Regions from separate parts of the Rossellomorea sp. ABR4_012 genome, predicted to be linked through region 1. Evidence: a T-box and tRNA genes for the amino acid it is inferred to sense, from the RefSeq annotation. Region 1 holds a T-box; the other holds one or more tRNA genes.
What was found. A T-box is a leader RNA that pairs with one kind of tRNA and senses whether it is charged. The one in region 1 lies ahead of leuS (leucine--tRNA ligase), so its partner is inferred to be a tRNA-Leu.
Positions count from the first base shown of each region.

Region 2: it has a tRNA-Leu gene. The T-box ahead of leuS (leucine--tRNA ligase) is inferred to sense a tRNA for this amino acid. The anticodon was not compared.

Region 1 is NZ_JBSWVK010000001.1:1,333,738-1,336,997, forward strand. Features, by position in the region: gene ACXAFV_RS06540 (GntP family permease) at 1-524, shown strand, start outside; gene ACXAFV_RS06545 (3-hydroxybutyrate dehydrogenase) at 540-1,316, shown strand; T-box leader at 1,492-1,713, shown strand; gene leuS (leucine--tRNA ligase) at 1,823-3,260, shown strand, end outside.
Region 2 is NZ_JBSWVK010000001.1:225,587-228,846, forward strand. Features, by position in the region: rRNA gene ACXAFV_RS01195 (16S ribosomal RNA) at 1-616, opposite strand, end outside; tRNA gene ACXAFV_RS01200 (tRNA-Ala) at 853-928, opposite strand; tRNA gene ACXAFV_RS01205 (tRNA-Pro) at 937-1,013, opposite strand; tRNA gene ACXAFV_RS01210 (tRNA-Arg) at 1,021-1,097, opposite strand; tRNA gene ACXAFV_RS01215 (tRNA-Leu) at 1,192-1,280, opposite strand; tRNA gene ACXAFV_RS01220 (tRNA-Gly) at 1,290-1,364, opposite strand; tRNA gene ACXAFV_RS01225 (tRNA-Leu) at 1,370-1,454, opposite strand; tRNA gene ACXAFV_RS01230 (tRNA-Lys) at 1,494-1,569, opposite strand; tRNA gene ACXAFV_RS01235 (tRNA-Thr) at 1,754-1,829, opposite strand; tRNA gene ACXAFV_RS01240 (tRNA-Val) at 1,952-2,027, opposite strand; rRNA gene rrf (5S ribosomal RNA) at 2,040-2,156, opposite strand; rRNA gene ACXAFV_RS01250 (23S ribosomal RNA) at 2,258-3,260, opposite strand, start outside.

The DNA.
Region 1 (3,260 bases):
TATTAGGCGGAGTCATTTCTGCATACGCTTTAAATCGAAAATATTTCAAAGGATTTTGGAGTGCGGTTTCAGAGGGTACGATCGGTGCCCTGATTGCCATCGGGAATACGGCAGCGGTAGTTGGATTCGGAGGAGTGGCGAAAGCAGTCCCTGCATTTGAGACGGCTGTTGATGTCATGACTAATATCCCTGGATCACCTCTTATCGGCGGAGCTATTGCGGTAAGTGTCATTGCGGGTATGACAGGTTCAGCATCCGGTGGTCAGGCCATTGCCCTTCCTATCCTGGCGCCCCATTATGTCGACATGGGTGTTAATCCTGAAGCCCTTCACCGGACTGTGGCGATTTCTTCAGGTGCCCTGGATTCCCTTCCGCATAACGGATATGTTGTCACGACGATTCGATCGATTTGTAATGAGACTCACGGAGAAGCCTATGGTGCAGTAGGGGCATTGACCGTCATTGTTCCGTTGATTGGATTGGCGATCGCCATCTTATTATTCAGCTTGGGAGTAGGTATCTAAGAAAGGAGTATCATCATGGTTGAAAACAAAGTCGTTTTTGTAACGGGTGCAGCACAAGGGATCGGTTTTGAAATCGGCAAGGAATTCGCTGCAAACGGTGCAAAAGTGGTCCTAACAGATCTGAAAGAAGATGGAGTGCAGGAAGCTGCACTCTCCCTGAAAAAAGAAGGATATGAAGCTCTTGGCATCCGCTGTGATGTTACTTCTGAGGAAGACTTAAAAGAAGCCATTGCCTCTACCGTGAATCATTATGGCAGACTTGATGTGCTCATTAATAATGCGGGCCTTCAGCATGTGTCACCAATTGAAGATTTCCCGACAGAGAAATTCGAATTTTTGGTGAAAGTTATGCTGACGGCTCCATTTGTGGCCATAAAACATGCTTTGCCCATCATGAAAGAGCAGGGCTACGGCAGAATCATCAATATGGCATCCATCAATGGACTAGTGGGATTTGCCGGCAAGGCCGCCTATAATTCTGCGAAACATGGAGTCATCGGCTTGACGAAGGTCGCAGCACTTGAAGCAGCAGCACATGGTGTCACTGTAAATGCTGTGTGCCCGGGGTATGTCGATACTCCTTTAGTGCAGAATCAGCTTGGCGATCTCGCTAAGACGCGAAACGTCCCATTGGAAAAAGTGCTGGAGGAAGTCATCTACCCGCTGGTACCGCAAAGAAGGCTATTGGAAGTAAAAGAGATAGCAGACTATACAATGTTCTTGTGCAGTGATGCAGCAAAAGGCGTGACAGGCCAGGCAGTGGTACTGGACGGGGGATATACGGTTCAATGATTCATAAAGAAACGACTCAGGGATGGGTCGTTTCTTTTTTTGGTCTTTCAATATTTATCAACACATTCCCCTGCAAAATCAAAATCGGTCACAAATTTACCAGATTCCTCAACATTGGGCTTGCGCTCCTGAATATTTTCTCCTAAAATAGTGAATACATATAATGATTCTTATATTTCAGACGTTGATCAGGAGTAGTAGTGAATGTTTCCTGTCTTAGAGAGTTGACGGGTGGTGGAAGTCAACCGGGAACATCATGAACTCGCCTGCTGAGTTGCAAGTGTGAACAATCAGTAAGACTTGCCGTTTTCCGCGTTAAGGATGAATGAAGCTGAGTGCGCGTACACTAATGTGGGTGGTACCGCGGGAGAATGTAAATACAACTCTCGTCCCAAATATTTATTTGGGATGAGAGTTTTTTTATTTTTAAAAAGAAAAGCGGCTGGATACAGACTACAGGTTGCATCAAGACCTTTTCTACCATCATGTTAAAGGAGGATCTCAATATGAGTTTTAATCATAAGAGTGTTGAGACGAAATGGCAAAAGTATTGGGAAGAGAACAAAACGTTTAAAACGACTGAAGACGAGTCGAAAAAGAACTTCTACGCGCTGGATATGTTTCCGTATCCATCTGGCGCCGGCCTTCACGTAGGTCACCCGGAAGGATACACAGCGACGGATATCCTATCCAGAATGAAGCGCATGCAAGGGTATAATGTCCTTCACCCAATGGGTTGGGATGCGTTTGGTCTTCCTGCAGAGCAATATGCGCTTGATACAGGGAACGATCCTGCTGAATTCACTGAGCAGAACATCAATAACTTCCGCCGCCAGATCAAAGCGCTTGGTTTCTCTTATGACTGGGACCGCGAAGTAAATACGACAGACCCTGGCTACTACAAATGGACGCAGTGGATTTTCCTGAAGCTTTATGAAAAAGGATTGGCGTATGTGGATGAGGTAGCGGTGAACTGGTGCCCGGCACTTGGAACGGTTCTTGCCAATGAAGAAGTAATCGATGGGAAGAGTGAGCGAGGGGGCCACCCGGTCGAACGCCGCCCGATGAAACAGTGGATGCTGAAGATCACGGCGTATGCGGATCGCCTTCTTGAAGACCTTGAAGATGTCGATTGGCCGGAAAGCATCAAGGATATGCAGCGCAACTGGATCGGCCGATCTGAAGGGGCTGAAGTCGTGTTCAACATTGACGGACATGATGCATCATTCGATGTTTTCACTACTCGCCCTGATACGATCTTCGGTGCAACCTATGCCGTGCTTGCACCTGAACATGATCTGGTTGAACAAATCACCACACCTGATCAAAAAGAGAAAGTGGAAGCGTACCTTGATAAGGTGAAGACCAAGAGCGACCTTGAACGTACCGATCTTGCAAAAGAAAAAACAGGTGTCTTCACTGGGGCGTATGCAATCAACCCTGCAAACGGAAGCAAAATGCCGATCTGGATTGCAGATTACGTTCTTGTGAGCTACGGCTCAGGAGCGATTATGGCCGTCCCTGCCCATGATGAAAGAGACTATGAATTTGCTAAACAATTCGATCTGCCGATCATTGAAGTGGTTGCCGGCGGAGACGTTGAAAAAGAAGCATATACTGGTGACGGAGAGCATGTTAATTCTGATTTCCTTAATGGTCTTGGTAAAGAAGAAGCGATCATCAAAGCGATTGCTTGGCTTGAAGAAAAAGAAATCGGTACGAAGAAGGTCACATACCGCCTGCGAGACTGGCTGTTCAGCCGTCAGCGCTACTGGGGCGAGCCCATTCCAGTGATTCATTGGGAAGATGGCACAACAACGGGTGTTCCTGAAAGCGAACTTCCGCTTGTCCTTCCTAAAACAACTGAAATCAAGCCATCAGGTACAGGCGAATCACCACTTGCCAACATCAGCGAATGGGTAAATGTAGAAGACCCTGAAACAG
Region 2 (3,260 bases), 1.1 Mb from region 1:
TTCACATCAGACTTAAGAAACCACCTGCGCGCGCTTTACGCCCAATAATTCCGGACAACGCTTGCCACCTACGTATTACCGCGGCTGCTGGCACGTAGTTAGCCGTGGCTTTCTGGTTAGGTACCGTCAAGGTGCCGCCCTATTCGAACGGCACTTGTTCTTCCCTAACAACAGAGTTTTACGATCCGAAAACCTTCTTCACTCACGCGGCGTTGCTCCGTCAGACTTTCGTCCATTGCGGAAGATTCCCTACTGCTGCCTCCCGTAGGAGTCTGGGCCGTGTCTCAGTCCCAGTGTGGCCGATCACCCTCTCAGGTCGGCTACGCATCGTCGCCTTGGTGAGCCGTTACCTCACCAACTAGCTAATGCGCCGCGGGTCCATCTGTAAGTGGTAGCTAAAAGCCACCTTTCAACAGTTCCTCATGCGAGGAACTGAGTTATCCGGTATTAGCCCCGGTTTCCCGGAGTTATCCCAGTCTTACAGGCAGGTTACCCACGTGTTACTCACCCGTCCGCCGCTGATCTCAGGGAGCAAGCTCCCTTTGATCCGCTCGACTTGCATGTATTAGGCACGCCGCCAGCGTTCGTCCTGAGCCAGGATCAAACTCTCCGATAAAAGTTTGAATAGCTCTTGTTTGCAACGATTCTATCGTTGCGGTAAATCTAGAATTAACGTTGACGTATTGTCTTGTTTTGTTCAGTTTTCAAGGTTCAATTTGTTAAGTGCTTCGTTTGAAGCGACTTTACAAGTATATCATCGACACTGTTGAGTGTCAACAACTTTTTTAATTTTTTTCACCGAAGTGAGTTAAGGTAGATTCTTTTACTCCGCTTACGCTGCGTAAAAAATCTTGGTGGAGCCTAGCGGGATCGAACCGCTGACCTCCTGCGTGCAAAGCAGGCGCTCTCCCAGCTGAGCTAAGGCCCCATCTAAGGTGGTCGGGAAGACAGGATTCGAACCTGCGACCCCTTGGTCCCAAACCAAGTGCTCTACCAAGCTGAGCTACTTCCCGAAATAGATGGCGCGCCCGAGAGGAGTCGAACCCCTAACCTTTTGATCCGTAGTCAAACGCTCTATCCAATTGAGCTACGGGCGCATTATTTAATTAAGGCTATTTGCTGACGCAAATTAAGAAAAGATGTTTTGCTAGCACAAGCTATTGAGAGTTATTTTGCTTTTGCAAAAAACTCTGGTGCCGAGGACCGGAATCGAACCGGTACGGTAGTCACCTACCGCAGGATTTTAAGTCCTGTGCGTCTGCCAGTTCCGCCACCCCGGCAAAAATCTTTGGAGCGGAAGACGGGATTCGAACCCGCGACCCCCACCTTGGCAAGGTGGTGTTCTACCACTGAACTACTTCCGCAAATATGGTGCGGGTGAAGGGACTTGAACCCCCACGCCTCGCGGCGCCAGATCCTAAGTCTGGTGCGTCTGCCAATTCCGCCACACCCGCATGATAAAAGATATGATGTTTTGCCTGAGCAAAAATCAATGGTGAGCCATGAAGGACTCGAACCTTCGACCCTCTGATTAAAAGTCAGATGCTCTACCAACTGAGCTAATGGCTCGTAATAGTATTAATTAAAAATTATTATTTCACTTCTATCTTTGTGCATCTACGACGTCCAGCTCTCAGGAAGCTTAACCAAGATGCTGCTCGAGCTGTACGCTAGAAGATAACTCAATGATGTTATTTCTTTCGTGCTCTACCAACTGAGCTAATGGCTTATATTATAATGAGAAAAACCAAAATGGTGCCGGCAAGAGGACTTGAACCCCCAACCTACTGATTACAAGTCAGTTGCTCTACCAGTTGAGCTACACCGGCATAAAAAAGATGTTTTCGTCAGCTTGTCTTAAATAAGCTTCAGAAAATCATTGGAAAGATATTTTGCTTGCGCAAAAATCAAGGAAGATTCTTTTACTCCGCTGATGCTTCGTAAAAAATCATGGTGGAGGATGACGGGATCGAACCGCCGACCCTCTGCTTGTAAGGCAGATGCTCTCCCAGCTGAGCTAATCCTCCGGATTATAAATCGCCTGGCGACGTCCTACTCTCACAGGGGGAGAGCCCCCAACTACCATCGGCGCTGAAGAGCTTAACTTCCGTGTTCGGCATGGGAACGGGTGTGACCTCTTCGCCATAATCACCAGACGAATATTCAATTGAAGGGTTTGTTCCTTCAAAACTAGATAAAGGATTGATGTCAAGAAAGTCGAGTATCGACCAATGTGTTCATTTAAAAATGACTCTTTGTGGTTAAGTCCTCGATCGATTAGTATCAGTCAGCTCCACATGTCACCATGCTTCCACCTCTGACCTATCTACCTAGTCATCTTCTAGGGATCTTACTCACATAAAGTGATGGGAAATCTCATCTCGAGGGGGGCTTCATGCTTAGATGCTTTCAGCACTTATCCCTTCCGCACATAGCTACCCAGCGATGCCTTTGGCAAGACAACTGGTACACCAGCGGTGCGTCCATCCCGGTCCTCTCGTACTAAGGACAGCTCCTCTCAAATTTCCTGCGCCCACGACGGATAGGGACCGAACTGTCTCACGACGTTCTGAACCCAGCTCGCGTACCGCTTTAATGGGCGAACAGCCCAACCCTTGGGACCGACTACAGCCCCAGGATGCGATGAGCCGACATCGAGGTGCCAAACCTCCCCGTCGATGTGGACTCTTGGGGGAGATAAGCCTGTTATCCCCGGGGTAGCTTTTATCCGTTGAGCGATGGCCCTTCCATGCGGAACCACCGGATCACTAAGCCCGACTTTCGTCCCTGCTCGACTTGTAGGTCTCGCAGTCAAGCTCCCTTGTGCCTTTACACTCTGCGAATGATTTCCAACCATTCTGAGGGAACCTTTGGGCGCCTCCGTTACTCTTTAGGAGGCGACCGCCCCAGTCAAACTGCCCACCTGACACTGTCTCCCACCCCGATAAGGGGCGCGGGTTAGAATTTCAATACAGCCAGGGTAGTATCCCACCAACGCCTCCACCGAAGCTGGCGCTCCGGCTTCCAAGGCTCCTACCTATCCTGTACAAGCTGTACCAAAATTCAATATCAGGCTACAGTAAAGCTCCACGGGGTCTTTCCGTCCTGTCGCGGGTAACCTGCATCTTCACAGGTACTATAATTTCACCGAGTCTCTCGTTGAGACAGTGCCCAGATCGTTACGCCTTTCGTGCGGGTCGGAACTTACCCGACAAGGAATTTCGCTACCTTAGGACCGTTATAGTTACGGCCGCCGTTTA